Regions from separate parts of the Kitasatospora sp. NEAU-CNBT7 genome, predicted to be linked through region 1. Evidence: riboswitches for the same ligand, from Rfam matches in the RefSeq annotation. Region 1 holds a riboswitch; each other region holds the start of a gene.
The links. A riboswitch is a leader RNA that binds a small molecule or an ion and turns the genes downstream of it on or off. The one in region 1 is predicted to bind cobalamin.
Positions count from the first base shown of each region.

Region 1 (7,044 bases):
CACACCGGGGCCGACCTCGCGCGGGTAGCCGGCCCGGGCCAGCTCTCCGGCGACCTCCATGTGCGAACGGGTGGCCTCCAGCGAGATCACGTCCGCGTCGAGCTCGTCGATCGCGGTCATGATGGCGCCGAACTCGGCGTAGCACATGTGGGTGTGGATCTGGGTGTCGGCCCGCACTCCGGAGGTGGCGAGGCGGAACGACTCGGTGGCCCAGTCGAGGTAGGCCGGACGGTCCGCGGCGCGCAGCGGCAGCGTCTCCCGCAGGGCGGGCTCGTCGACCTGGACGACGGCCGCCCCCGCGGCCTCCAGGTCGTCGACCTCGTCGCGCAGGGCGAGGGCGACCTGGCGGGCGGTGTCGCCGAGCGGCTGGTCGTCGCGGACGAAGGACCAGGCGAGCATGGTGACCGGGCCGGTGAGCATGCCCTTGACCGGGCGGTCGGTCAGGGACTGCGCGTAGCGGAACCAGTCGACGGTCATGGGGTGCGGGCGGGAGATGTCCCCGGCCAGTACCGGCGGCCGCACGTACCGGGTGCCGTAGGACTGGACCCAGCCCTGGCGGGTGGCGAGGTAGCCGGTGAGCTGTTCGGCGAAGTACTGGACCATGTCGTTGCGTTCGGGCTCGCCGTGCACCAGGACGTCCAGCCCGGCCTTCTCCTGGAAGGCGATCACCTCGCGGACCTCGGCCTCCATCCGCTCCCGGTAGGCGTCGGCGCCGATCCGGCCGGCCGTCAGGTCGGCCCGGGCGAGCCGCAGTTCGGAGGTCTGCGGGAAGGAGCCGATGGTGGTGGTCGGCAGCAGCGGCAGCCGGAGCCGGGCCCGCTGGGCCTCGGTGCGCTCCGGGTACGCCTGGGCGCGGCGGGCGTCCTCGGCGGTGGTGGCGGCGACCCGGGCGCGGACCGCCGGGTCACGGGTGATCGGGGAGGTGGCGCGGGAGGCGAGGTCGGCCCGGTTCGCGGCGAGTTCGGCGGTGATCGCGCCGGTGCCCTCGCGCAGGCCGCGGGCCAGGAGTGCGACCTCCTGCGCCTTCTGCCTGGCGAAGGCCAGCCAGCGCAGGATCTGCGGGTCGATGTCGCGCTCGGCATCGGCGTCGATCGGGACGTGCAGCAGCGAGCAGGAGGTGGCGACGTCGACGGTGTCGGCGAGGCCGAGCAGGGTGGCCAGGGTGGCGAGTGACTTCTCCAGGTCGTTGATCCAGATGTTGCGGCCGTCGACCACGCCCGCGACCAGGCGCTTGCCGGGCAGTCCACCGGCGGCGGCGAGGTCGTCCAGGTTGCCGGCCGCCGGTCCGGTGAAATCCAGCGCCAGTCCTTCGACCGGGGCCTTGGCGAGCACCGGCAGGGCCTCGCCGAGTCGGTCGAAGTAGCTGGCGACCAGCAGCTTCGGCCGGTCGGTGCGGGCTCCGAGCTCGCGGTAGGCGCGGGCGGCGGCGTTCAGCTCGGCCGGGGCGCGGTCCTGCACCAGGGCCGGCTCGTCGAGCTGGACCCAGGTGGCGCCGGCCGCGCGCAGGTCGGCGAGCAGGTCGGCGTAGACGGGCAGCAGCCGGTCCAGCAGGGTGATCGGCCGGAAGTCGGCGGCGACGCCGGGGGCCGGCTTGGCGAGCAGCAGGTAGGTGACCGGGCCGACCAGCACCGGGCGGGCGTCGTGGCCGGCAGCGAGCGCCTCGCGCAGCTCCGCGACGGCCTTGGCGGAGTCGGCGGTGAAGGCGGTGTCGGGGCCGAGTTCGGGTACCAGGTAGTGGTAGTTGGTGTCGAACCACTTGGTCATCTCCAGTGGCGCGACGTCCTGGGTGCCGCGCGCCATGGCGAAGTAGCCGTCGAGCGGGTCGGCGTCGACCGCCGCGCGGTGGCGGGCCGGGATCGCGCCGACGGCGACGGTGGTGTCCAGCACGTGGTCGTAGAGCGAGAAGTCGCCGGTGGGCACCTCCCGTACGCCCGCGTCGGCGAGCTGCTGCCAGTTCGCCCGGCGCAGGGCGGCCGCGGTGTCCTGGAGGGCGTCGGCGGTGACGGTGCCCTTCCAGTACCCCTCGATCGCCTTCTTGAGTTCCCGGCCCTGGCCCTGGCGGGGGTAGCCGTACACGGTGGCGCGGGTGGCCGCGGCTGCGGACTTCGCTGTCAAGGGACTCTCCTTCGCGAGTCTTGCTCCTCAAGTACCCGGTGAAGGGACGGGAGCGCGAAGGTACGACGAGCCGGACGGACACCCGTACCGGGTACGGCTCCGCCTGCTGTGTACGCCGACCCGCCCACGAGGTCACCGGATGTCCGCGCGCGATGGTCGCGCACGGGCAGCGGGCAGGTCTTCGGACTCGCGGGCACACCCGCCCGTATCAGGGCGGACACCTACTGGCCGTCGCTTCCCAGACCCTCCCGGGCCCAGTGCGTATGACGGCGGTCGTTCCCACTCACCGCTGCGGGGCAGTCCCGGATTCCCACCGGGTTCCCTCTTACGACACCCCGCCTGGCGGACGGGGTGAACCAGCTGCACCGCTCACCCTATGCCCACTGCCCCGGCCCGCGGTCCGAATGTCACCCGATCGCCCACATGGTGAGACTCCGTCGGGGTGGGATCCGCAGGTCGGGGGCCGCGTCGAGGTCGCGACGTCCGTCGGAACCCGGGCGCCGCACGGCCCCACCCCGGCGGCGGGTCAGCGGTGGGTGAACGACGGCGGGCGCTTCTCGGCGAAGGCCGCCATGCCCTCCTTCTGGTCGGCGGTGGCGAAGGTGGCGTGGAAGAGCCGGCGTTCGAAGCGCACGCCCTCCGCGAGGGTGGTTTCGAAGGCGCGGTTGACGCTCTCCTTCATCATGACGGCGGCCGGTCCGGACATCGCCGCGACGGCGTCGGCCGTGGCCATCGCCTGGGCGAGCAGATCCGCGGCGGGGACGATCCGGGACACCAGCCCGGCCCGCTCGGCCTCCTCCGCGTCCATCATCCGGCCGGTCAGGCACAGCTCCATCGCCTTGGCCTTGCCGACCGCCCGGGTGAGCCGCTGCGAGCCGCCGATCCCCGGGATGACGCCGAGCTTGATCTCCGGCTGGCCGAACTTCGCGGTGTCGGCGGCCAGCAGGATGTCGCACAGCATCGCCAACTCGCAGCCACCGCCCAGCGCGTAGCCCGCGACGGCCGCCACGACCGGCTTGCGCAGAGCGCCGAAGCGGTCCCAGGCGGCGAACCAGTCGCCGAGGTAGGCGCCGGCGAAGTCGAGCGACTGCATCTCCTTGATGTCGGCGCCGGCCGCGAAGGCCCGCTCCGAGCCGGTGACCACCAGGCAGCCGATCTCCGGATCCCGGTCGAACTCCGTTGCCGCGGCGACGACTTCGTTCATCAGCTGGGTGTTGAGCGCGTTCAGCGCCTTCGGCCGGTCGAGCGTGATCAGCCCGACCCGGCCCTTGCGCTCGACCAGGATCGTCCCGTAACCGGTCACTTGACGCCCTCCCTGATGCTGGTGATGATCGCGGAGAAGTCCAGGCCGCTGCCGTGTCCCTCGGCGAACTCCGCGTAGAGCCGGGCCGCCCGCCGGCCGAGCTCGACCGGTAGCCCGAAGGCCTCGGCCGCGCCCGCGGCCAGTCCGAGGTCCTTGGCCATCAGCGCCGCGGCGAACCCCGCCGCGTACTCGCGGTTGGCGGGGCTGGCCGGCACCGGGCCGGGCACCGGACAGTTGCTGGTCAGCGCCCAGCACTGCCCGGAGGCGGTCGACGCCACGTCGAACAGCGCCTGGTGGCTGAGCCCGAGGCTCTCGCCGAGCACGAACGCCTCGCTGACCGCGATCATCGAGATGCCGAGGATCATGTTGTTGCAGATCTTCGCCGCCTGCCCGGCCCCCGACGGTCCGCAGTGCACGACCTTGCGGCCCATCGTCTCGAGCACCGGCCGGGCCGCACCGAAGTCCGGTTCCGCCGCTCCCACCATGAAGGTGAGGCTCGCGGCCCGGGCCCCGGCCACGCCGCCGGACACCGGAGCGTCCACCGCCCGGTGGCCGGCCTGCACCGCCGAGGCGTACGCGGCCCGGGCGTCCGCCACGTCGATGGTGGAGCAGTCGACGAAGAGCGTCCCCGCTGGGGCGGCGGGCAGCAGGTCCGCGTAGGCGGACAGGACGTGCCGCCCGGCCGGGAGCATGGTGATCACGACCTCGGCCCCGGCCACGGCGTCGGCGGGCGAGGTCGCCGGCCGGACGCCTGCCGCCTCCGCCTGCCGTACCGCTGCCGGGGCGAGGTCGTAGCCCGCCACCCGGTGCCCGGCCTTGACGAGGTTGGCGGCCATCGGGCCACCCATGTTGCCGAGTCCGACGAATCCGATGCGGTGGGTCACCAGCGCTCCAGGGGTGTGGTGGTGGCGAGGCCGAGTTCCGCCGCGCCGAGCGGGGCGAAGTAGCGGTCGACGGCGGCGGGCGGGACGGCGTCCAGCGTGGCCGGGTCCCACCGCGGCGAACGGTCCTTGTCGATCACTTGGGCCCGGATGCCCTCGGCGAGGTCCGGGGTGGCGAGCGCCGCGCACGAGGTGCGGTACTCCTGGTCGAGGACGGCCTCCAGCGGGCCGAGCCTGCGGGCCCGGCGAAGGGCCGCCAGGGTCGCCTTGACGGCGGTCGGCGAATTGGCGGCGATCCGGTCGGCGGCCTCTTTCGCCTCGGGTTCGCCGGCGGCCCGCAGCCGCTCCAGGATCTCCTCGACGGTATCGGCCTGGTAGCAGGCGTCGATCCAGGCCCGCTGCCCTTCCAGCCGGCCGGGCGGCGCGGCCCCGACATGCCGCAGCAGGGCGTCGTGGACGGGCAGCGCGGCCAGGTCGTCGAGCAGCGCGGCCACCCGCTCGCCGGGGACGAAGTGGTCCGCGAGCCCGCAGGCCATCGCGTCGGCCGCGCCGGCCGAGCCCGCGGTCAGCGCGAGGTGGGTGCCCAGCTCGCCGGGGGCGAGCGCGAGCAGGTAGGTGCCGCCGACGTCGGGGACGAAGCCGATCCCGGCCTCCGGCATGGCGATCCGGGTGGTGCCGGTGACGATGCGTACGCTGCCGTGCGCCGAGACGCCGACGCCGCCGCCCATCACGATGCCGCTCATCACGGCGACGTAGGGCTTGGGGTAGCGGGCGATCCGGGCGTTGAGCCGGTACTCGTCGCGCCAGAACCCTTCGACGGCGGCCACGTCCCCGCCGGTGGCGGCGCGATGGATCGCGACGATGTCGCCCCCGGCGCAGAAGGCCCGGTCACCGGCGCCCGTGACGACGACCGTGGCGATCCGGTCGTCCCGCTCCCAGGCGTCGAGCGCCTCGGTGATCCGCCGCACCATGGGGTGGGTGAGGGCGTTGAGCGCCGTCGGCCGGTTGAGAACGATCCGGCCGGTCCGGCCCTCACGGCGGATCACGACCTCCTCGGTGTCGCTGTCGGACATCATGCGGCTCCGGTCAGGCCGCGGGCGACGATGACGCGCATGATCTCGTTGGTCCCTTCCAGGATCCGGTGCACCCGCAGGTCGCGGACGATCTTCTCGATGCCGTACTCGGCCAGGTAGCCGTAGCCGCCGTGGAGTTGGAGGGCCTGGTCGGCGACCTCGAACCCGGTGTCGGTGGCCAGGCGCTTGGCCATGGCGCACAGCTCGGGCGCGCGCGGGTCGGCGCGGTCCAGCGCGGCCGCCGCGCTCCGGACCAGGGCGCGGGCGGCCTCCAGTTCGGTGGCCATGTCGGCGAGCCGGAACTGCAGCGCCTGGGCGTGCAGCAGGACGGTCCCGAACGCCTCGCGGTCGGCGAGATGGGCGACGGCGCGGTCCAGCGCGGCCCGGGCGCCGCCGAGCGAGCAGGCCGCGATGCCGAGCCGGCCGCCGTTGAGGCCGGCCATGGCGATCCGGAAGCCGTCGCCCTCGGCACCGAGCAGGCGGTCGGCGGGCAGCCGGACACCGTCCAGCACGACCTGCCTGGTCGGCTGCGCGTTCCAGCCCATCTTCCGCTCGTTCGGGCCGAAGGACAGGCCGGGGTCGTCGCGGTCCACCAGGAAGGCCGAGATGCCCGCCGGTCCGGGCGCGCCGGTGCGCGCCATCACCAGGTACACCTGGGCGGCGCCTGCCCCCGAGATGAACTGCTTGACGCCGTCCAGCACCCAGCCGTCGCCGTCGCGGACCGCCCGGGTGGCGATCGCTCCGGCGTCGGAGCCGGCGCCCGGCTCGGTCAGGCAGTAGCTGCCCAGCTGTTCGGCCGTGCACAGGGCGGGGAGCCACCGGGCGCGCTGCTCCGCCGTGCCGTGCCGGTCGATCATCCAGCCGACCATGTTGTGGATGGAGAGGTAGGCGGCGATCGACGGGCAGCCGGTGGCCAGCGCCTCGAAGGCCACCACGCCGTCGAGGCGGCCGAGTTCGCAGCCGCCGACGTCTTCGCGGACGTACACGCCGGCCAGGCCCAGGTCGGCGGCCTTGCGCAGCACGTCCACCGGGAAGTGCTTGGTGCGGTCCCATTCGACCGCGTACGGGGCGAGGTGCTCGGCGGCGAAGGCGCGGGTGGCGTCGGCGATCGCCCGCTGGTCCTCGGTGAGGTCGTGCACGGCGCTCATCCCATCGTCGGAATGGTGAAGCTCGCGCCCTCCTTGACCCCGGAGGGCCAGCGCGAGGTGACGGTACGGGTGCGGGTGTAGAAGCGGATCGAGTCCGGCCCGTGCTGGTTGAGGTCGCCGAAGCCGGAGCGCTTCCAGCCGCCGAAGGTGTGGTAGGCGATCGGGACCGGGATCGGTACATTGACCCCGACCATGCCGGTGTTCACCCGGCGGGTGAAGTCGCGGGCGGTGTCGCCGTCCCGGGTGAAGATCGCCACTCCGTTGCCGAACTCGTGCTCGCTCGGCAGCCGCAGTGCCTCCTCGTAGTCGGCGGCGCGGACCACGCAGAGCACCGGGCCGAAGATCTCCTCGCGGTGGATGCGCATCGCCGGGGTGACCCGGTCGAACAGCGAGGCGCCGAGGAAGAAGCCGTCCTCGTGCCCCTCCAGCCGGAAGTCCCTTCCGTCGACGACGAGTTCGGCGCCCTCCCGGACGCCGATGTCCAGGTAGCCGCGGACCCGGTCCACCGCATCACGGCCGACCAG
Region 1 covers NZ_JBXQQB010000018.1:20,115-27,158, forward strand. Annotated here, with positions in the region: gene metE (5-methyltetrahydropteroyltriglutamate--homocysteine S-methyltransferase) at 1-2,115, opposite strand, end outside; cobalamin riboswitch at 2,271-2,491, opposite strand; gene AC2TEW_RS22805 (enoyl-CoA hydratase) at 2,642-3,418, opposite strand; gene mmsB (3-hydroxyisobutyrate dehydrogenase) at 3,415-4,302, opposite strand; gene AC2TEW_RS22815 (enoyl-CoA hydratase/isomerase family protein) at 4,299-5,372, opposite strand; gene AC2TEW_RS22820 (acyl-CoA dehydrogenase family protein) at 5,372-6,520, opposite strand; gene AC2TEW_RS22825 (CoA-acylating methylmalonate-semialdehyde dehydrogenase) at 6,517-7,044, opposite strand, start outside.

Region 2 (7,044 bases), on a different contig from region 1:
CCGGACGCCACCGCCGCGGACGAGACCAGGGTCGCGAAGATCGCCTCGCTGCTGGTGAAGGTCGGCGCACTGGCCTTCGTGCTGACCATGGACAAGCAGTTCGCGATCAACCTGCAGCTGCTGGGCGGCCTGTGGATCCTGCAGACCTTCGTCTCGATCGTCGGCGGCCTGTTCACCCGCTGGTTCCACCGCTGGGCGCTGCTGGCCGGCTGGGCGGCGGGCATGGTCTACGGCACCTGGAAGGCGTACGGGGTGTCCTCGCCCGCCACCAAGCACTTCGGCGGCAGTTCGGCCGAGATCCCCGGGATCGGCGAGATCGGCTACATCGGGCTGACGGCGTTCGTACTGAACCTGGTGGTGGCCGTGGTGCTGACGCTGGTGCTGAGGGCGGCCAAGGCCCCCGAGGGACTGGACGCCACCTCGCCGGGCGACTACACCGCCGACGCCGGGGAACCCTCCATCGAGAAGGCCCCGCAGCCTGCGGTGGCGCACTGAGGCGGCGCACCGAAACAGCCGGCGCACTGAGGCATTGGGGGCGCACTGAAATCCGGCACGCGCCCTGCAATGCCGTACGCGCCCTGTGATCGCGCCGTCGCCTCGGTCGACACTGGTCGGCACTTGAGGTGACGGCGCGATCATATCGGGTGATCATCCATGTGGCGGGCCGTTCGTCCCGGGCAGAGACACGGAAACGGGGAGACGCTGCCATGACAGAGCTGGGCACCATCCTGAACGGACACCGGGGCCGGCACGAGGGCGTCAGACTGCCCTCGCTGCTGATCGCCACCCGGCACGGCGAGTCGACCGCCAATGTGGAGTTCCGGCACGCCGACGCGACCGGCGCGCTGACCGTACCGATCACCAGCCGGGACGCCGACATCCCGCTCTCCATCCGGGGCCAGGCCCAGGCCCGGGCGCTCGGCCGCTGGTGGGCCGAGCTGCCGCCGGACGACCGGCCGCGCAGCGTCTGGTGCTCGCCGTACCTGCGCACCACCGAGACCACCCGGATCGCGCTCGCCCAGGCCGGCGGCCTCGGCGCGGTGCCGGTCACCACCGAGGTGCGGCAGGACGAACGGCTGCGCGACCGCGAGCTGGGCGTGCTGGAGATGCTCACCAAGGCCGCCATCGACAAGGAGCACCCCGCCGAGGCCGCCCGCCGCCGCCGGATGGGCGAGCTGCACTACCGGCCCCCGGGCGGCGAGTCCTGGCTGGACGTGGCCCTGCGGATGCGCAGCCTGCTGGCCGACCTGACCCGGGAGGAGGACGGCCGGCCGGTACTGGTGGTCGCCCACGACTGCACCGTGCTGATGCTGCGCTACATCCTCGACCGCCTCACCGAGCAGCAGCTGCTCGCCCTGGAGCCGGTCCGCAACTGCTCGGCCAGCCGCTGGCGGGCCGAGCACGGCCGGCTGGTCCCGGCCGGCTGGAACGACACCGGCCACCTGGACCGGGCACCCGACCGGCCCGCCGACTGAACCGCGTGCCGGTCCGGCGGTCCCGGCCGGGTGCGCGGGCGGCCGCGCGCCGGTCCGACGCGCCGGTCCGACGGGGGCCCGGAGAAGGCCGCGAGGGGTCAGCGGAGGCTCTCGGCCCGCTGCTGCGCCGGCGTCCCGCCGAACGCCCGCCGGTAGGCCTGCGGGGTGGTGCCGAGCCGGCGGCCGAAGTGGTGGCGCAGGGTGGCCGCGTTGCCGAAGCCGCAGCGCGCCGCGACCGCGTCCACCGGCTCGCCGGTGGCCTCCAGCAGGCGCTGGGCCAGCAGCACCCGCTGGCCGGTCAGCCAGCGGTGCGGGGTGGTGCCGGTCTCCTGCTGGAAGCGGCGGGCGAAGGTGCGCGGCGACATGTGGGCGCGGGCGGCCAGCTGCTCCACGGTGAGCTCGCGGTCCAGGTGGTGGCGCAGCCACTCCAGCAGGCCGCCCAGCGACTCGCCGTCCTCGGCCGGCAGCGGGCGGGCGACGAACTGCGCCTGGCCGCCCTCGCGGTGCGGGGCGACCACCATCCGGCGGGCGATCCCGCGGGCCACCTCGGGCCCCTGGAGCTTGCGGACCAGGTGCAGGCAGGCGTCGATGCCGGAGGCGGTGCCGGCCGCGGTGATCACCGGGTCCTCGTCGACGTACAACACGTCGGGCTCGACCGTGGTGAGCGGGAAGCGTGCGGCGAGCAGGTCGGAGTGGCGCCAGTGGGTGGTGCAGCGGCGGCCGTCGAGCAGGCCGGCCGCGCCGAGCAGGAACGTGCCGTTGCAGATCGACAGCACCCGGGCGCCGCGCGCCACGGCGGCCCGCAGGGCCTCGATCAGCGGGGCCGGGTAGTCGTCCCGGATGCCGGTGGCGGCGGCGATCACCAGGTCCGCGCCGGCGATCCGCTCCACGCCGTGCGGGACGTCGACGCTGAAGCCGGCGTGGGTGCGCAGCGGTCCCGGGCGGGCCGAGGCCAGTGCGAAGTCGTAGACCGGCAGGCCGTCGTCGCTGCGGTCGAGGCCGAAGACCTCGCAGGCGACGCCCAGTTCGAAGGGGTGGATCTCCTCCAGCACCACGGTGACGACGTTGGTCAGCATGGCCCCAGGATGCCGGTGGCAGCTTTTCGAGGCAAGTGGTCTTTTCTGCCACTCGTGGCCGGGTCCGGCCGTCGCGAGAGTGGAGCGCATGGACTCTTCGGCACTCATGGGCGTACTCGCCCCGGCCGCCGCGGTCGGGGCCTTCGGCCTGCTCGGCCTGCTGGCCGGCCGCGACCTGGAACGCACCTCCCGGCACGGCCGGGACAACTGGCACCGCCCCGGCGGCTACCCGGCCGACCCCGGCCGGCCGGACCGGCTGCACGGCGCCGCGGCCGGAGCGGGCACCCCGACCGCCGCCGCCCCGCCGCCGGCCGCCCAGCCCCCGACCACCCCGCCGCCGGCCGGCCCGGCCTTCGCCACCCGGCTCGCCACCACCCTGGCCGCCGCCGCCGATCGGGGCCCCGGCAGACTGGTGGCATGGACACCGCCCCCGACCTCGTCATCCGCCGGGCCCTCCCCGAGGACCTGGACGCCGCCGGAGCCCTCTCGGTCGAGGTCTACGTCGGCGAGGGCTACAGCCGCCCGGACGGGCCCTATCCCGAGCTCCTGCGGGACACCCGGCGCCGCGCCGAGGAGGCCGAGCTCCTCGTCGCCGTCGACCCGGCCGGCGGAGCCGTGCTCGGCAGTGTGACCTTCGCCCCGGGCGGCAACCCGTGGGCCGACATCGCGGCGCCGCACGAGGGCGAGATCCGGATGCTGGCGGTGGCCCGGGCGGCCCGCGGCCGGGGCGCCGGGAGCGCGCTGGTGCGGGCCGCGATGGCGCGCAGCCGGGAGCTGGGGCTGACCGGGATGGCGTTCTCGACCCGCCCGGCGATGACCGCGGCCCACCGCGTCTACGAACGGCTGGGGTTCCGGCGGAGCCCCGAGCGGGACTGGGAGCCGGCCCCCGGCATTGATGTGATCGTCTATTCGATCACATTCTGACGGCTCACCCCGTGGCGCAACGCAGTCGAGCGACCACGACACGCGGCACTACATCTGGTGGCGCATCCTGACCCCGCCCACAACATGTATGCTCGCTCTCGCTGTCGACGCAGGGGAACCCGGTGGGAGTCCGGGACTGCCCCGCAACGGTGAGCGGGCTTCGCAACACCCTGACCCGCGAGTCCGAGACCTGCCGACGGCGTGCCACACGGCTTCCCCGCAGATGCCTTGCAGCACCGCAGTACTTGTCCGGGCCTCGCGGGTGGGCCGGGGTGGGACCACGCACGCCTGGTGATTCGGCGTGCCGCTCCGCCCTGCCTGAAACGGTCCGGCCGATCTCGTCCGCCGCCGCCACAGGAGAGAGTGCGCCTTGACCGTCGCCGCCTCAGTCGCCCTGCCGTCCCAGGGTTCCTCCCCCAGCCTCCGGCCGGGTGGTGCCACCACCGCCGCCGACGCTGATCCCGGTGCCGCGCTGCTGCGCCTGCTCACCGACCGCAGCGTCGACCTTCCCCAGGTGGACCCCGGCCACGTCGCCGCCGCCGCGCTGCGCGGCCGCCACGCCGGCTCCGACTTCGCGGAGCTGCGTGGACTGGCCGTGGAGGCCGCCGCGTCGATGATCGCCGAGGACCCGCAGTACTCCAAGCTCGCCGCCCGGCTGCTGGCGCTGGAGATCTCGGACGAGGCCGTCGGCCAGGGCGCCGTGTCGTTCTCCGCCTCGATCGCCGTCGGCCACACCGAGGGCCTGATCGGCGACACCACCGCGGACTTCGTGGCGAAGCACGCGGACGCCTTCGACGCCCTGATCGACGAGCGCGGCGACGACCGCTTCGAGTACTTCGGCCTGCGCACCGTGCAGTCCCGCTACCTGCTGCGGCACCCGATCACCCGCAAGGTGATCGAGACCCCGCAGCACTTCCTGCTCCGGGTGGCGGCGGGCCTCGCCGTGGGCGACGGCGAGCGGGCGGTGCGCGAGGTCGCGGAGCTGTACGCGCTGATGAGCGCGCTCTCCTACCTGCCGTCCTCGCCGACCCTGTTCAACTCCGGCACCAAGCACCCGCAGATGTCCAGCTGCTACCTGCTGGACTCGCCGCTGGACAACCTGGACTCGATCTACTCGCGCTACGCGCAGATCGCCCGGCTGTCCAAGCACGCCGGCGGCATCGGCCTGTCCTACAGCCGGATCCGCTCGCGCGGCAGCCTGATCCGGGGCACCAACGGCCAGTCCAACGGCATCGTGCCGTTCCTGCGCACCCTGGACTCCTCGGTCGCCGCGGTCAACCAGGGCGGCCGGCGCAAGGGCGCCGCCTGCGTCTACCTGGAGACCTGGCACGCCGACATCGAGGAGTTCCTGGAGCTGCGCGACAACACCGGCGAGGAGGCCCGCCGGACGCACAACCTGAACCTGGCGCACTGGATCCCGGACGAGTTCATGCGCCGGGTGAACGCCGACGCCGACTGGTCGCTGTTCTCCCCGGCCGACGTGCCCGAGCTGGTCGACCTGTGGGGCGCCGACTTCGACGAGGCGTACCTGAAGGCCGAGCAGGCCGGCAAGGCCGTGCGCACCATCCCCGCGCAGACCCTGTACGCCCGGATGATGCGCACCCTGGCGCAGACCGGCAACGGCTGGATGACCTTCAAGGACGCCTCCAACCGCGCCGCCAACCAGACCGCGCTGCCCGGCCGCACGGTGCACTCCTCCAACCTGTGCACCGAGATCCTGGAGGTCACCGACGACTCCGAGACCGCGGTCTGCAACCTGGGCTCGGTCAACCTCGGTGCCCACGTCGCCGACGGCGCCACGGCCGGGGACCTGCTCGGCGCGATGGACTGGGACCGGCTGGACGCCACCGTGCGCACCGCCGTGACCTTCCTGGACCGGGTCATCGACATCAACTTCTACCCGACCCCCGAGGCCGGGAACTCCAACTCTCGCTGGCGCCCGGTGGGCCTGGGCGTGATGGGCCTGCAGGACGTCTTCTTCAAGCTGCGGATCGACTTCGACTCGGCCGAGGCCAAGCAGCTGTCGACGCTGATCGCCGAGCGCATCATGCTGACCGCCTACGAGCGCTCCAGCGAACTGGCCGAGGAGTTCGGGCAGCACAGCGCGTACGGCGAGACCCGCGCCGCCCGCGGCCAGCTGCACATCGACCACTTCGACGCGGCCCCGCAGTGGACCGCCCGCTGGGACGCGCTGCGCGCCAAGATCGCCGTCACCGGCCTGCGCAACTCGCTGCTGCTGGCCATCGCGCCGACCGCCACCATCGCCTCGATCGCCGGCGTGTACGAGTGCATCGAGCCGCAGGTCTCCAACCTGTTCAAGCGCGAGACGCTGTCCGGCGAGTTCCTCCAGGTCAACCCGTACCTGGTGCGTGAGCTCAAGGAGCTCGGCGTCTGGGACCAGCAGACCCGCGACTCGCTGCGCGAGTCCAACGGCTCGGTCCAGGAGCTGGGCTGGCTGCCCGCCGAGGTGCGCTCGCTGTACCGGACCGCCTGGGAGCTGCCGCAGCGCGCGCTGATCGACCTGGCCGCCGCCCGGCAGCCGTACATCGACCAGAGCCAGTCGCTGAACCTCTTCATGGCGGCGCCGACCATCGGCAAGCTCTCCTCGATGTACGCCTACGCGTGGAAGGTCGGTCTGAAGACCACCTACTACCTGCGTTCGCGCCCGGCCACCCGGATCGCCCAGGCCGCGTCCGGCGCCGCCCGCACCGCCGCCCCGGTGCCGGTGCCCACCCCGACCCTGACCCCGGAGGAGGAGGCGGCCCTCGCCTGCTCCCTGGAGAACCCCGAGTCCTGCGAGGCCTGCCAGTGAGTTCCGCCGATCGCGACAAGATGCTGCTCGACCCCGGCTTCGAGCTGACGCTGCGTCCGATGCGCTACCCGTCGTTCTACGACCGGTACCGGGACGCGATCAAGAACACCTGGACCGTGGAGGAGGTGGACCTGCACTCCGACGTCGCCGACCTCGCCAAGCTGAGCGAGGGCGAGCGGCACATGATCGGCCGGCTGGTCGCCTTCTTCGCCACCGGTGACTCGATCGTCGCCAACAACGTGGTGCTGAGCCTCTACAAGCACATCAACTCGCCCGAGGCCCGGCTCTACCTGTCCCGGCAGCTGTTCGAGGAGGCCGTGCACGTCCAGTTCTACCTGACGCTGCTCGACACCTACCTGCCCGATCCCGAGGACCGGGCGGCGGCCTTCGCCGCGGTGGAGAACATCCCCTCCATCCACCAGAAGGCGCAGTTCTGCTTCAAGTACATGAACGCCGTCGACCACCTGGACTCGCTGCAGTCCAAGGACGACCGCCGCGCGTTCCTGCTGAACCTGATCTGCTTCGCGGCCTGCGTCGAGGGCCTGTTCTTCTACGGCGCCTTCGCGTACGTGTACTGGTTCCGCAGCCGCGGTCTGCTGCACGGCCTGGCCACCGGCACCAACTGGGTGTTCCGGGACGAGTCCATGCACATGGACTTCGCCTTCTCGGTGGTGGACACCGTGCGCGAGGAGGAGCCCGACCTCTTCGACGACGAGATGGCCAAGCAGGTCACCGAGATGCTGGAGGAGGCCGTCGA
Region 2 covers NZ_JBXQQB010000007.1:242,757-249,800, forward strand. Annotated here, with positions in the region: gene mctP (monocarboxylate uptake permease MctP) at 1-495, shown strand, start outside; gene AC2TEW_RS12720 (histidine phosphatase family protein) at 708-1,475, shown strand; gene AC2TEW_RS12725 (helix-turn-helix domain-containing protein) at 1,574-2,551, opposite strand; gene AC2TEW_RS12730 (GNAT family N-acetyltransferase) at 2,969-3,475, shown strand; cobalamin riboswitch at 3,558-3,687, shown strand; gene AC2TEW_RS12735 (ribonucleoside-diphosphate reductase subunit alpha) at 3,948-6,287, shown strand; gene AC2TEW_RS12740 (ribonucleotide-diphosphate reductase subunit beta) at 6,308-7,044, shown strand, end outside.
Region 2: linked by a shared signal. The riboswitch ahead of AC2TEW_RS12735 (ribonucleoside-diphosphate reductase subunit alpha) and the one ahead of metE (5-methyltetrahydropteroyltriglutamate--homocysteine S-methyltransferase) in region 1 are both predicted to bind cobalamin.

Region 3 (7,044 bases), on a different contig from region 1:
CCCCCGCCGCCCGCCCGCACACACCTCCCGCCCGGCCGCACCAGCAGCCCGCGGCGGCCCCGGCCCCGGCCACCGGTCCCGTACCGGGGCCGGTCCTGGCGGCCCGCTCCCTCCACGCCCACGCCGGAACCGGCGCCGGCCGCCGGGACGTCCTCGGCGGGCTCGACCTCGACCTCCGGCCCGGCACCCTCACCGCGGTCGTCGGTCCCTCCGGCTGCGGCAAGACCACCCTGGTCCGCACCCTCGCCGGCCTCCACCCCGCCGCCGGCGGCACCCTCACCCTCCACGGCCGGCCGCTCGCCGCCACCCACCGCCGGCGCGGCCGTGACCAGCTCCGCCGCATCCAGCTGGTCCCGCAGAACCCGCTCGGGGCACTCAACCCGTCCCGCACCGTCGGGGCCACCCTCGCCCGTCCGCTCCGCCTGCACCGCACCCTGCCCGACGACCGGCACCCCGCCCGGATCGCCGAACTCCTCGCCGCGGTCGGCCTGCCCGCATCCTTCGCCGCGCGCCACCCGCACCAGCTCTCCGGCGGGCAACGCCAGCGGGTCTCGATCGCCCGCGCGCTGGCCGCCGAACCGGACGTCCTGCTCTGCGACGAGGTCACCTCCGCGCTCGACCCCGCCACCGCCGACTCGATCATGGACCTGCTGCAACGGCTGCGCACCACCCGGGGGCTGGCGGTCGTCCTGGTCAGCCACGACCTCGACCTCGTCGCCCGGCACGCCGACGTCACCGTCACCCTCCACCCGGCCACCCCCACCGGGGCCACCGAGCAACTCCCGGCACCCGCTTAGCCGGACGCACCCGAGGCCGCGGCCCCGCGGTGCGGCGCCCGGTGTTCCAGCGCCCGCGGCGGTGCGGTGTCCGGTGGCCGGTGTGCCCCGGCCCCGGCCCTCAGGAGGAGGCCGGGTCGGCGGCGGCCCGCTGCGCCGCCGCGCAGACCCGCCGCAGCATGTACTGCAGTTGGGTGCGCTCGCCCCGGGTCAGCGGCCCCAGCACCAGATCCTGCACGGCCCGGGCGTCGTCCAGGGCCGCGCCCAGGGCGGCCTTCCCGGCCTCGGTGACGGTGACCACCTCCTGCCGGCCGCCGATGTGCACCACCAGGACCTGCGCCATGCCCCGGGCCACGAGGTCCTCGACCGCCGAGGCGAGGCCGGGTCCGTCCACGGCCAACTGCCGGGCGAGATCGGTGCGGGCATGCGGACCGTGCTCGGCGAGCACCTCCAGGACCGACCGGTGCAGGGACGCCAGCCCGCGCGCCCGCAGCCGTCCCGCCAGCAGGGTCTCCACCGCGCGACCGGTCTCGGCCAGCAGACGAACGGTCCACTCGGAGGGACTCGTCGGTCCGCCCCGCCTGTCGTACACGCCCTGTCCCATCGCTACGGAGGGGAGTCCTCCGGCCCGGACCGCGTGGGGATGCCTGCCTCGACAGCCGGGCGGCCGTGCACCGGACCGGGAGGGCGTCATCGCCCCCGGGCTCACGCGGCGCTCCACGCGCACGGCACGGCCCGCGAAGTAAACCGGGGCCAACCATACGTGCGCCACGGCCATCGGTCTACATCGATGTCGTCATTCGCGCCGGTCAGGCCCCGCGCAACCCCGCCGCGGCCCACTCCACGTACTCGTGCAGACCGTACGCCAGGAGCAGGCCCAGCAGCGCCGACACCACGACCGCCGTACCGAGGGCCGCCACCGCGGCCCGCCCGCGGCGGCCGCCCGGCCCGGACGGCGCCGCCGCCAGCAGCGCCTCGACCCGCCGGGGCACCGGCCCGCTGCCCACCGACGCCAGCGCCCCGAGACCCCTGGACCGCCGGCCGGCCGGGACGGCCGCCAGCGCCGCCCGCGCGATCGCGGTGGCGGCCCGCTTCCGGCTGTCCACCGCCGCGGCCGCCGCCTCGTCGGCCCAGCGCTCCAGGTGGAAGTCCAGGTCGGGACGGAGCGGGCGCAGCGCGGGGTGGACCGCCGCCGCCAGGTAGGCGATCACCGACAGTAGGTGGTGCCGCCCGGCCAGGTGCGCCCGCTCGTGGGCGAACAGCACGTCCTGCTCGGCCGGACCGAGCACACCGAGCATCCCGGTCGTGACCACGACCCGCCCTTCGCGGCCACGGAACGCGGGCAGCGCGAACGCCTCCGGATCCGCACTGTGGACCACCAGCAGATCGCCGTCCGGGACCGCGCCCCGGACCGAGGTCCAGGCCCGCTCGAGCAGGCGCCGGTGCTCGAACCAGCGCCGCAGCAGCACCGCCGCCTGCACGACGAGCACCACGCCCGCCACGGCGGACACCGGCAGCACCAGCGGCCAGGCAGCCGCCACCGTGTGCAGCGGGATCCGCTCCAGCCGCGCCAGGAACGGCACATGGAACAGGCCGACCAGGGCCGCGACCGTACCTCCGGCGAGCAGCGCCCCGGCGCCCGCGAGCACCGCGGACGCCTGCCGGGGCGGGAGCAGCCCGGCCAGCCGGCGCACGGCCGGCGCCGCGCACCAGGGGAGGGCGAGGGCGAGCCCGACGGGCACCAGGGCGAGGATCACCGGTCGTCCCCGGCGTCCAGCAGCAGGCGGCGCAGCAGGTCCTCGTCGTCCTCGGAGAGCGAGGACACGAAGCGCTTCAGCACCAGGTCGCGCTGCGGCTCGCGCTCGAGTTCCCGGCGCATCCGGCCCGCGGCCAGCCCGGCCGCGTCGTCGGCCGGCGAGTACGCGAATCCCCGCCCGGAGCGGGTCCGCACCACCGTCCCCTTCTCGCAGAGCCGGGTCAGGATGGTCGTCACCGTGGTCCGCGCCAGGCCCCGGCCGATCGCGGCGTTCACCTCCACCGGGGTCAGCGGCCCGGAGGCCGACCACAGGACCGCCAGGACCTCGGCGACGAGCTCGCCGTGCGGGCGTCTCTCCCCGGCCTCGTCCACCGTCACACTCCCGTTCTCCACTCGCATCCGGCACCTCGGCCCGGTCTGCACCTCAAGGTCGATTCATCATCGCACTGCCCGGGAGGGGCCGGTCGGGGTGGCCGGGGCGACGTTCAGGGGCATGTTGTTCGCAGGTGCAAGTGATACGCAATAGTGTGGGTTCGGCATGACCGTCACCGTTGAAAGGAACTGTGTCCTGATGGGCGCGTACTCACTTCCCGATCTGCCGTACGACTACTCCGCGCTCGAGGCGGCGATGACCGCCGAGATCCTGGAGCTGCACCACTCGAAGCACCACGCGGCGTACGTCAAGGGCGCCAACGACACCCTGGAGCAGCTGGCCGAGGCCCGTGACAAGGAGCAGTTCGGCGGCCTGGTGGGCCTGCAGAAGACGCTGGCGTTCCACCTGTCGGGCCATGTGCTGCACTCGCTGTTCTGGGAGAACCTCTCCCCGGACGGCGGCGACCGCCCCGATGGTGAGCTGGGCACCGCGATCGAGGAGCACTTCGGCGGCTTCGAGGCGTTCCGCAAGCAGCTCACCACCGCCACCGTCGGTGTCCAGGGCTCGGGTTGGGGCATCCTGTCCTGGGAGCCGCTGGGCCGGCGCCTGATCGTCGAGCAGGTCTACGACCACCACGGCAACGTCGGCCAGGGCACCACCCCGCTGCTGGCCTTCGACGCCTGGGAGCACGCCTACTACCTGCAGTACAAGAACGTCCGCCCGGACTACGTCACCAAGCTCTGGGACGTCGTCAACTGGAACGACGTCGCCACCCGCTTCGCCGCCGCCAAGAACGCCTGACGGACCGTACGCCGGGGCGCCCGCTCGCACCGGGCGCCCCGGCGCCGGGGCGCCGCCCCGCGGGGCGGCCCCGGGCGTCAGGGCCGGAAGGCGGCCTCGGTCTGGGCGGTGTCCTCGGTGCCGCGGTAGTAGACGATCTTCCCGTCGCGGAAGGTGAAGCGGTGGTGCAGGTCCATCGCCAGGACCCGGCCGCTGGCCCGGTGTTCGGCCCGCATCCGCACCACGCTCAGCACGTCGCTGTCGTTCGCGGCGAAGGACAGCGGGGTGAACTCCTGCACCGCCATGGTCGAACCGAACTGCTCGAAGAAGTCCGCCACTTCGGCCTTCCCGTGGCGGACGCCGTACCACGGCGCCGCGGTCGACGTGGTCTCCGAGGCCCAGTCGACCTCGTCGTCCAGTCTGGCCAGGATCCCCGGCAGGTCGCCGCTGCCGAAGGCCTCGTAGACCGACCTGATCGTCTCGATCATGCTCTGCTCGTTCACCGGACACCTCGCCTCGGTCGGGGCCGCCACCGTCTCGTTCCATGCTAGGAGCGAGGGCGTGCCCACCGCCTTTCGGCGCCGGTCGTGCCGCGCGGCGGCCGGGGGCGTAGCGTCCGGGCCCTGCCCGCCGGTTCTGATCTGCGGTGACGACCGTAGAGTGGCCTGCGCAGCTGGTTCGCCCTGTCCGCCAGGCAGGCGCGTCGCAAGAGGGAACCCGGTGGGAATCCGGGGCTGCCCCGCAGCGGTGAGCGGGAACGACCGCCGTCATACGCACTGGGCCCGTACCGGGCCCGGGAAGCGACGGCCAGTAGGTGTCCGCCCTTCACAGGGCGGGCGCGCCCGCGAGTCCGAAGACCTGCCGCTGCCCGTGGACCGCAGTGGTCCGCGGTCTCACCGGACCCCGAGGGCGGGTCGGCGGCGGGGAGGGACGGCGATCCCGTACCTCCTGCTCCTTCGCGCCCCGGGGCTCACGAACTCGCGAAGGAGAGTTCCGTGAAGCAGACCTACCGCCGGCGCGCCACCAGGGCCGCGACCGCCGCCGTGCCGACGAGCCGCGGGGTGGTGGCGCCGTGACGATGCCCCCTGCCGTCTCCCGGACGCCGACCGACTCGGCGGTCACCCTCGCGCACATCATGAGCGAGCACGACACCAACCTCTACGGGACGGTGCACGGCGGCGTCGTGATGAAGCTGATCGACGACGCCGCGGCCGCCGCCGCCGGCCGGCACGCCGGCGTGCCCGCGGTCACCGTCTCGGTGGAGGAGATGTCCTTCCTCGCGCCGGTCCGGGCCGGTGACCTCCTGACGGTCCGTGCCCGGGTCGACCACGCCGGCCGGACCTCGATGGACGTCTCGGTGGTGGTGACGGCGGAACGCTGGAACCTCACCGGACCGGTGACCAGGGTGGCGACGGCCCAGCTGGTCTTCGTCGCCGTCGACGCGGACGGGCAGCCGCACCGGGTACCGGTCCTGCTGCCGGAGGGCGCCGCCGAACAGCGCCGCGAACGGCTGGCCCGCGAGCGCCGCGCCCGGCGGATGCGCAACGCCGCCGACTGACCCGCCGCCTCCGGAACGGAGGGACCCGGTGGCCGCCCCCGGCGGCCCCGGGTGCCGGGCCCGGACCGCCGGCCACCGCCAGCGCCGCGCCGGGTCGATATCCTGGCCCGCGCGCAGTCGGATGATCATGGAGGAAGCATGGCGAAGTTCAGAGTGACGGTCTGTCTCCCCCCGGCCGCCGTGGACCATCCCGCCTCCGCCATCGCGGCGGCGATGCGCCCCTTCGACCAGAACGTCGACCCGGCCACCGGGGAAGAGGGATACAACCCGCAGGGCGAATGGGACGGGTGGCAGATATCCGGCCAGGACAACCTGGTCGTCCGGCCCGAGTACGCCGGGGACGCCCGGCTCGTCCACCGGCCGGCCCGGCCGAACGACGAGCCCCGTCCGCAGGGGTCGCTGCGCTGCGACGGCGGGCCGCGCGGCCTGCTCGACCTGGCGGGCATGCGTGCGATCAGCGCGGCGGACGCGGCGGCCACCTGGGCCGTGTGGGCCCGCTTCTCCGCCGAGCACCCGCCTGCCGAGCCGCTGTCGGCGTTCCGCGCGCGCCACGGCGCCGCCCCCGGCGTCCACTCGCCCGAGGCGGACCGGGCCAGGCGCGAGCACCTCGCCCAGCCCCTGGTCCAGGCGCTCGCCCAGTACGCGGTCGAGGGCGGCGACCGGCACTACCCCAACAGCTACCTGTCCCAGGACCCCGTTGCTCTCTTCGCCTGCGGCGAGCACGACTTCGTCGAGCGTGCGGCGGCCACGGCCGTGCCCACGTACGCACTGCTGACCCTCGACGGGCAGTGGGCCGACCCCTGGAACCTGCGCTCCCTCGGCAGTCCCCGCCCGGAGGAGTCCGAGCCGGAGGCGTACTGGCGGCTCGCCGACGCCTACCTGCGCGCACTGCCCGAGGACGCGCTGATCGTCCAACTCCTCTGCCACTGCTGACCGGACACCCGGGCGCAGGGCCGTCGCTACGGCTTCGGGAGCGCCGGTTCGTCGCGGGCGGCGTCCGCGGCGGGGGCGTCGGTGCGGATGGCGGGGCCGCGGGGCGGCGGCGGGACGGCACCGAGTTCGTCCAGCATCTCCCGGGTGAAGCCGAAGTAGTACGTGGCCAGCAGGCCGGTGGTGTATCCGGTCGCCAGGCCCGCGGCGTAGACGGCCGCGCTCACCAGGAAGCCGCGTGAGCCGGTCAGCAGGGGGAACAGCGCCCAGCCGGACGGGCCGATGGCGGTCGCGCCGACGGTGGCACCGAGCTGCCCCAGCAGCCCGACGACGGCCCCGCCGCACGCCCCGCCCAGACAGGCCGTGACGAACGGGCGCCCCAGCGGGAGCGACACCCCGTAGATCAGCGGCTCGCCTACGCCGAGCAGGGCCGCCGGGAGCGCGGACCTGATGGTCGCCCTGACCGACGCGTTGCCCCGTAGCCGCAGGAAGACGGCGACGGCGCAGCCGACCTGCCCGGCCCCGGCCATCGCGAGGATCGGCAGCAGCTCGGTGGACCCGTGCTGCTGGATCAGCGTGGTGTGGATCGGGATCAGCGCCTGGTGCAGGCCGAACATCACCAGGGGGAGGAACAGCCCACCGAGCAGCAGCCCCGCCAGCGCACCACCGTGGGCCAGCAGCCAGGTGGCGAGCTCGCCGATCGCCGAGGAGACCTCTCCCGCCACGAACATCAGGCCGAACAGCGTCACCAGGCCGGTGACCAGCACGGTGACGGTCGGGGTGAGCAGGACGTCGAGGCCGTCGGGCATCACCCGCCGGGTCCACCGTTCGACCTGCACCGCCAGCAGCGCGGCGGCGAGCGCCCCGATCA
Region 3 covers NZ_JBXQQB010000003.1:230,441-237,484, forward strand. Annotated here, with positions in the region: gene AC2TEW_RS05965 (ABC transporter ATP-binding protein) at 1-797, shown strand, start outside; gene AC2TEW_RS05970 (winged helix DNA-binding protein) at 898-1,368, opposite strand; gene AC2TEW_RS05975 (M48 family metalloprotease) at 1,586-2,533, opposite strand; gene AC2TEW_RS05980 (BlaI/MecI/CopY family transcriptional regulator) at 2,530-2,931, opposite strand; gene AC2TEW_RS05985 (superoxide dismutase) at 3,104-3,706, shown strand; gene AC2TEW_RS05990 (nuclear transport factor 2 family protein) at 3,784-4,188, opposite strand; cobalamin riboswitch at 4,342-4,565, shown strand; gene AC2TEW_RS05995 (acyl-CoA thioesterase) at 4,764-5,243, shown strand; gene AC2TEW_RS06000 (hypothetical protein) at 5,382-6,176, shown strand; gene AC2TEW_RS06005 (PTS transporter subunit EIIC) at 6,203-7,044, opposite strand, start outside.
Region 3: linked by a shared signal. The riboswitch ahead of AC2TEW_RS05995 (acyl-CoA thioesterase) and the one ahead of metE (5-methyltetrahydropteroyltriglutamate--homocysteine S-methyltransferase) in region 1 are both predicted to bind cobalamin.

Region 4 (7,044 bases), on a different contig from region 1:
CCTCGACCGGTTCCCCGAACGCCACGCCGACCGGCCGGGCCAGCACCTTCTCGGCGCCGAACACCACCCGGGCGGGCAGCAGCCCGAGCGCGGCGACCGTACCGGCCCCGGACTCCACCTCGTCGGTGATCTCCCGGGTCAGCATCTGGAACCCGCCGCACACCCCGAGCACCGGCAGCCCGGCCGCGACCCGCGCCCGGACCGGGGCCTCCAGTCCGCGCTCGCGCAGCCACGCCAGGTCGGCGACGGTCGACCGGGTACCGGGCAGCACCACCAGATCGGCGTCGGCCAGCTCCTCCGGCCGGGTCGCCCAGCGCACCAGCACCCCAGGCTCCTGGGCCAGCGCATCCAGGTCGGTGAAGTTCGACAGCCGCGGGAAGCGCAGCACGGCGACCCGCAGCACATCCGCGCCGACCGGCCCGCTCGCCGCGCCCTGCGCCACCACGGTGGTCAGGTCCAGCGAGTCCTCGGCGTCCAGCCACAGCCCGGACAGCATCGGCAGCGTGCCCAGCACCGGACGGCCGGTCAGCTCGCGCAGCATCGCCAGCCCGGGCTCCAGCAGCCGGGCGTCGCCGCGGAACTTGTTGACGAACCAGCCCGCCACGTGCCGCTGGTCCTCGGCGGACAGCAGCGCCAGCGTCCCGTACATCGCCGCGAACACCCCGCCGCGGTCGATGTCCCCGACCACCACGGTCGGCAGCCCGGCGGCGGTGGCCAGGCCCATGTTGGCGATGTCCCGGTCGCGCAGATTGATCTCGGCGGGCGACCCGGCGCCCTCGCACACCACCACCTCGTACCGGCTGCGCAGATCCGCCAGGCACGCCAGCGCCCGTTCCAGCAGGACGGGCTTGCGGTCGCGGTAGTCCAGGGCGCCGACCTCGGCGACGGCCCGGCCGAGCAGCACGACCTGGCTACGGCCGTTGGCCCCGGGCTTGAGCAGCACGGGGTTCATCGCCGCCTCCGGCTCCACCCGGGCGGCGGCCGCCTGCATCGCCTGGGCCCGGCCGATCTCGGCACCGTCGGCGGTCACGAACGAGTTCAGCGACATGTTCTGCGCCTTGAACGGAGCCACCCGCACCCCCTGCCGGGCCAGCCACCGGCAGATTCCCGCCGTCACCACACTCTTCCCGGCATCCGACGTCGTCCCGGCCACCAGCAGCGCCTCAGCCACGCCCACACCACTCCTCGGTCGACATCGGATCCCCGACCCGCCCACCGGCGGTACGGGGGTGCGCCTCTTCGGGGGCGCGGGGAACTGCGCGCTGCGGGAGGTGCGGCGCGGTGCTCTGTGTCCTCGTGTCCTGGAGGTGCGCGTTTTCGGGGGCGCGGGGAACTGCGCGCTGCGGGAGGTGCGGCGCGGTGCCTTCCGGATTCGCGCAGTTCCCCGCGCCCCTGGGGGTTGCCCCGTTCCGTGTAGTGGCGCCCCTGGGGGTTGGCCGGTTCGCCCGGTTCCGTGCGGTGGTGCCTGCGGGGGTCATCGGGTGTCCCGGGGGTGGCGGCGGGTCAGGGTCCAGGCGGTGCGGGCGAGGACGGTGGTGGCCAGGGCGAGGGCGCCGACGCGGCGGGAGAGGAGGCAGGCCCGTTCGATGTCGTCGGCCGCCACCGGCCGGAGCTCCGCACCGAGCACCGGCCGGTGCTCGACCCGCGTCCCGTAGTGCAGCGTGCCCCCGAGCCGTACGCCGAGGGCGCCCGCGAACGCCGACTCGGCCTGGCCCGCGTTGGGGCTGGGGTGGGCGGAGCCGTCCCGTCGCCAGACCTGCCAGGCGGTCCGCGGGTGCGGCGCCGCGGCGACGGTCAGCAGCGCGGTCAGCCGGGCGCCGGGCCAGCCGGCCACGTCGTCCAGCCGGGCGGAGGCCCAGCCGAAGCGCCGGTGGCGGGCCGAGCGGTGCCCGACCATGGCGTCGAGGGTGTTGACGGCCCGGAAGGCGAGCAGCCCGGGCGTCCCGGCGAGGGCGCCCCAGGTGAGGGCGTTGACCACCGCGTCGGCGGTGTTCTCGGCCACCGATTCGACCACCGCGCGGGCGAGTTGCTGCTCGTCCAGGGCGCTGGGGTCGCGGCCGCACAGGTGCGGCAGCCGTTCCCGGGCCGCCGTCAGGTCGCCGGCCCGGAGGGAGGCGGCGATGGTGCGGGCCTCGCGGGTGAGGGAGGTGCCGCCGAGGACGGTCCAGGTGGCGGCGGCGGCCAGCGCGGTGCGGCCGGCGGCCGAACGCCCCAGCGTGCGTTCGGTGAGGACCGCGCCGGCCGCGACGGTGCCCACGCAGGCGGCGGTGTACGCGGCGCCGACGGCCCGGTGGTCGCGCCAGACGGCCCGTTCCAGCCGGCCGGCGGCCGAGCCGAACAGGGCGACCGGGTGCCCGCGCCGGGGGTCGCCGTACCGGGCGTCGGCCAGGTAGCCGGCGACGACGCCCAGCAGCCAGGGCAGGGCGGGGGTCAGTCGGCGCACGGCGCGGTGGGCGTGGCCCGGTCCTGGGCAGCCTGCATGGCTAGGTGTCCTCACTCAGGGTCCGCGCCCTGGATCGACGAACGGTGGTGAGAGTCTCCTGGCTCCCGGCCGGGCGACCGCCCGCCGCTGCGGGGGCGCCGACCGGTGACAGTGGCGGGACCGCGCCGGACTCGCACCGGCTTCCTCTGCTTGCCTCCGTATGGCGCAAGGATCCCATCACGGGCTTCGTCCGGGAGTCAACAAGACCGCCGGAGGGCTTGATCACACGTCATCACCCCAGCTCACCGGGCCCGTGACCGGGGCCCGCGGCCGGGCCGCGGCACCCAGCCCGGGTCGGCGACCGCCGGCGACCGGGGTGCCGGCCGGCCCGCGTTCCCGGGCATCCCGTACGGAGCGGGCCCCCGCGGCGTCAGCCGTCTCTACCTCCGAGTAGCCGGGCGCCTGCGGGGCGGGCGGTTGTCGATTCGACCAGTCCACTGTGGATCTGTCCAACGGGGCTTCGTGCGTTCAGCGGCTACAGGGGGCGGCGGCCCCGGCCCTAGCTTCGGTCCCATGCGACGAAGACAGCCCGCCCCCACCCCGGTGCCGTTCTCCCCGGCGGCCGCCCGGGCCCACCGCGCCGGTCTCGGTCTGACGCCGGACCAGGTGGCCGAGGGGATGGCCGCCCACGGGGTACGGCTGCTGCCGGCCCATGTGATCGGGTGGGAGAGCGGTGCCATCCGGCCCTCCGAGGAGGAGTTCATCGCGTTGGCCCGCGCCCTGTGGTGTCCGCCGGCGCAGCTGATGGGTGCCCGCCCGGCGAGCCTGCGGGACTTCCGGGTGGCCCGAGAGCTCGGCCAGGAGCAGGCGGCCCGGCAGATCGGGGTCACCCCGCAGGCCTATCTGAAGGCGGAGCTGACCGGCCGCTGGGCCGGTGACGCGGAGCAGACCAGGGCGCTGGCCCGGGTGCTCGGGCTCGGGCTGCGCACCCTGGTGTGGATCACCGGTCACCAGGACGACCTCGACCAGCGGCTGCGCCAGGTGGTGCAGGGCCGGTGGCAGGGCCAGCTGAAGCCGGTGGCCCGCCTGGTGCCGGTGGATCAGGAGGTGCTGGCGCTGGTGCTGGCCGAGCTGCAGGGCGAGTACCAGGTGCCGATGCACTGGGGTGCGGCCTCCCCGGCCGCCGAGGAGCAGCCGCGGCAGCTGCCGACGCCGCGGTTCTGGGAACTGCTGTCCCGGCACCGCACCGAACTCCCGATCTGAGGCGTGCCGCCCCGGCCCGCGGCCCCTCGAACGGCCCCGCCCGGTGGCCCGGGCCGGGGCCGGACGGTGGACTGGGAGCGCATCGATTTCGGTCCGCGATCAGCACACCGGGGAGCACAATGCGCTGGCAAACCGCCGCCGTCGTGGCAGCCGCCGTCGTCGGGACCGGGACCGCGGTCCTGCTGCTCGGCCGCAAGGTCTCCGACCGGGTGCTGAAGCCCGCCGACGGCGGTGGCGGCACCTCCCTGCGGGTGCACGCGCTCGGGCCCGGCCAGGTCACGCTGACCCGGACCACCGCCTCGGTCCGGCCCGGCCGGTACGCCCTGGAGTGGGCGGACGGCGGTCACGCCGTGGTCGGCGACGTGCTGCGCACCGACGTGCAGACCGTCACCCGGCGCCTGGAGCGGGCCGACGGCGGCACCCTCACCGCCGGCACCGAGGTCCGGATGACCCCCCGGGTCTTCGTCGGTGACCCACTCACCGCGCTGGGCATCGAGTACGTCGACTCCTCCGTGAACGCGGAGATCGGCGAGCTGCCCGCCTGGTACGTCCCCGCGGTCCGCGGGACCTGGGTGATCCTGGTGCACGGTCCGGGCGCCGACCGCAGCCAGGTGCTGCCGGTGCTGCCGCTGCTGCGTTCGCTGCGGGTGCCGACGCTCACCGTCACGTACCGCGGTGACGAGGGCGCGCCGCCCTCGCCGGACGGCCTCGGGCACTTCGGCGAGACGGAGTGGCGCGACGTGGACGCGGCGGTCCACACGGCGCTGGCCTCCGGCGCGGGCCGGGTGGTGCTGTACGGCTGGTCGCTCGGGGCGACGATCGCGATGCAGACGGCGGTCCGCTCGGACTGGCGCGGGTCGGTGGCCGGGCTGGTGCTGGACTCCCCGGTGCTGGACTGGCCGGCCACCGCCCGGCGGGGTGCGGCGCGCTCCGGGGCACCGGCCGCGGTGGCCGAACTGGGTGCCCTGGCGGCCCAGGGACGCTCCGGCGTCGACCTGGCCGATTTCGCACGCCTCGCGGACGGCCGGGACCTCCAGGTGCCGGTCCTGCTGATGCACAGCCGCTCCGACGAGATCGCCCCGTGGGCGGCCGCCGAACGGCTCGCCGGTCGCCGGGAACAGCTGGTCAGCCTGTACGCGGTGCCGGGCGCCGAGCACGCCGCGCTGTGGAACGCCGACCCGGACCGCTATCTGGAGCACCTGCGGCGCTGGCTCACCCCGCTGATCTGAAACCGGCCACTCCCGGCCGGTCGGACCTCCGGTTGTTGTCGTGTACGGGGCGCGTACGGCGGTCGCCTCGGCCCGGTTTGCGGGCCCTTGCCCGCATCCGGGGCCGCCGCCGGGCCGTCCCCCGCAAAGACGCGCCGCAGCCGATGTGACAGAACGCCCGTACAAGGGGAAGACTGCACGGCGTGACGTCTCGGAACCCGCGCGACCGTGATGCCCCGCTCCCGCCGACGATCCGTACCGGTGCGACGGTGACCCGTCTGCCAGGCACGGGCCGCCGAGCCGACAGCGCAATCCAGGGCAGCCCCGCCGCAGCCCGCCGCCGTACCCCCCAGCCCAAGCCCGGGCGGGGCCGGGTACCCGTACCCGACGGCTTCCCCGCACCCGCGGAGCTGGCCCCGCTCGCCCGGCGGATGCTCGCCGACGCGGTCCGGGTCGCCCGCTGGGCCGGCGAGCTCGGCGAGGTCGACAAGCGCGGCGAGCTGCTGCCCGACGACGCCAGGGCGGCCGGGCTGGCCCTCGCCATGACCGTCGGTGCCGCCGCCAAGGCCTGGGGGCAGGCGCTGCAGATCGGCCTGGTCGAGCTCCGCGACAGCGGCGCCGGACCCGGCTGGCGGCTGCACGCCTGGGAGCACGACGACGAGGCGGTGGTCCGCGGCTGGTCCGCGCTGTTCGACGCCTGGACGCTGCTCGCCCCCGTGCCGCCCGCCGCCATGCGCGGCGTGTTCGCGGTGCTGGCGGGCCAGGCCGTCGACCAGGCCCCGCAGCTGCTCTCCTTCCTCCACCTGGTGGACGGCCCGGTCCCCGACAGCGAGCTGCTGGAGCTGCTCAAGCGCGGCCTCGACGAGCGCCGGGTCGGGGTCGCCGTCGGCGCCGGCCCGCTGTCGCCGGTCCCGCACGCGGCCTCCGCCGTCTCGGCGGTCCGCGGCACCTGCCGCGAACCGCAGATCGACACCCTGCCCTCGGCCGGCGACGTGGCCGCGGTGCTCGACTGGATGCTGGACGGCCTCGCCGCCGTCGGCGCGCTGACCCGCCGGGACGAGGCGGCCGAGCTGTCCCCGCTCGGGCACTGGGCGGTGCGGGCCAAGCTGGAGGAGATCTGCACGGTCGCGCAGACCGCCGCCGGGCACATCGAGCAGAGCGCCCCCGAGCTGCTCAGCGCCTGCGCCGACTACTCGCCGGGCCCGGCCCGTGCCGAGTACCGCGCCTGGGTGGCGGCCCGGCCCGCCGACCGCGCCGTCGCCGAGCTGCTGGACGCCGCCCGCGGCGAGGACGCGCTGGTGCGCGGTCTGGCCTTCGAGGCGCTCCGGGTGGCCGGCCGGACGGCCGAGGCGGCCGTCCGCGGCGCGGTCGAGGAGGCCGTGCTGCGCCCGTACGCGCTGCTGTGGCTGGCCGAGCAGCTGGACGAGGAGGGCGTCTCACCGGCCGATGTGCTGGGCGCGGAGGACGCCGCCTGGCTCTGGGTGGACACCGCGGCCGCGGTGCTCGACCACGGCGAGACCGGGCTGCTGGTCGGGCACGTCGAGGGCGCCTCGGCGGGCGAGCCGGTCCGGCTGTTCAACCGCGCCCGGCAGTCCGGGCACCCCCGGGCGGCCTCGGTGCTCACGGCGGTCGCCGGTGTGCACCCGGACCCGGCGGTGGCCCGCGCGGCCCGCAGGTCGGCCTTCAGCGTCCACCGCGGCGGCGCGTAGCCGGCGACGGCACCCCGTGCACGGCGAAGGGGCCCGGATCCTGGTGGATCCGGGCCCCTTCGGTGGTGCGTGCTACAGGGTGATCAGCAGCCCCGCGACTCGGCGCGGCGGGCGCGCACGTCGCCGACCTTCTGGCCCACCTTGCGGCGGATGACCAGCAGCGGCGCCATCGCGGCCAGCGTGATCTGGGCGATCGCCCCGATGTGCATCAGCGGGTCACCGCCGGGCAGACCGGCCGCCCAGGCGGCCAGGCAGCCGATGCTGACCACGATCCAGGCGAGCGTGGCGGTCGCCAGCAGGCCCTGCGGCTTCGGGTACTCGATCCGGCTCACCATCAGGTAGGCCACACCGAAGATCATCAGCAGACCCGGCACGAACGGCGGGTCCAGCAGGACGATCGCGATCACCGTCATCGCGCCCATCGGGCAGGGCATGCCCTGGA
Region 4 covers NZ_JBXQQB010000041.1:41,266-48,309, reverse strand. Annotated here, with positions in the region: gene AC2TEW_RS34145 (cobyric acid synthase) at 1-1,171, opposite strand, end outside; gene AC2TEW_RS34140 (cobalamin biosynthesis protein) at 1,475-2,443, opposite strand; cobalamin riboswitch at 2,512-2,655, opposite strand; gene AC2TEW_RS34135 (helix-turn-helix domain-containing protein) at 2,996-3,685, shown strand; gene AC2TEW_RS34130 (alpha/beta hydrolase) at 3,805-4,914, shown strand; gene AC2TEW_RS34125 (hypothetical protein) at 5,172-6,602, shown strand; gene AC2TEW_RS34120 (CDP-alcohol phosphatidyltransferase family protein) at 6,686-7,044, opposite strand, start outside.
Region 4: linked by a shared signal. The riboswitch ahead of AC2TEW_RS34140 (cobalamin biosynthesis protein) and the one ahead of metE (5-methyltetrahydropteroyltriglutamate--homocysteine S-methyltransferase) in region 1 are both predicted to bind cobalamin.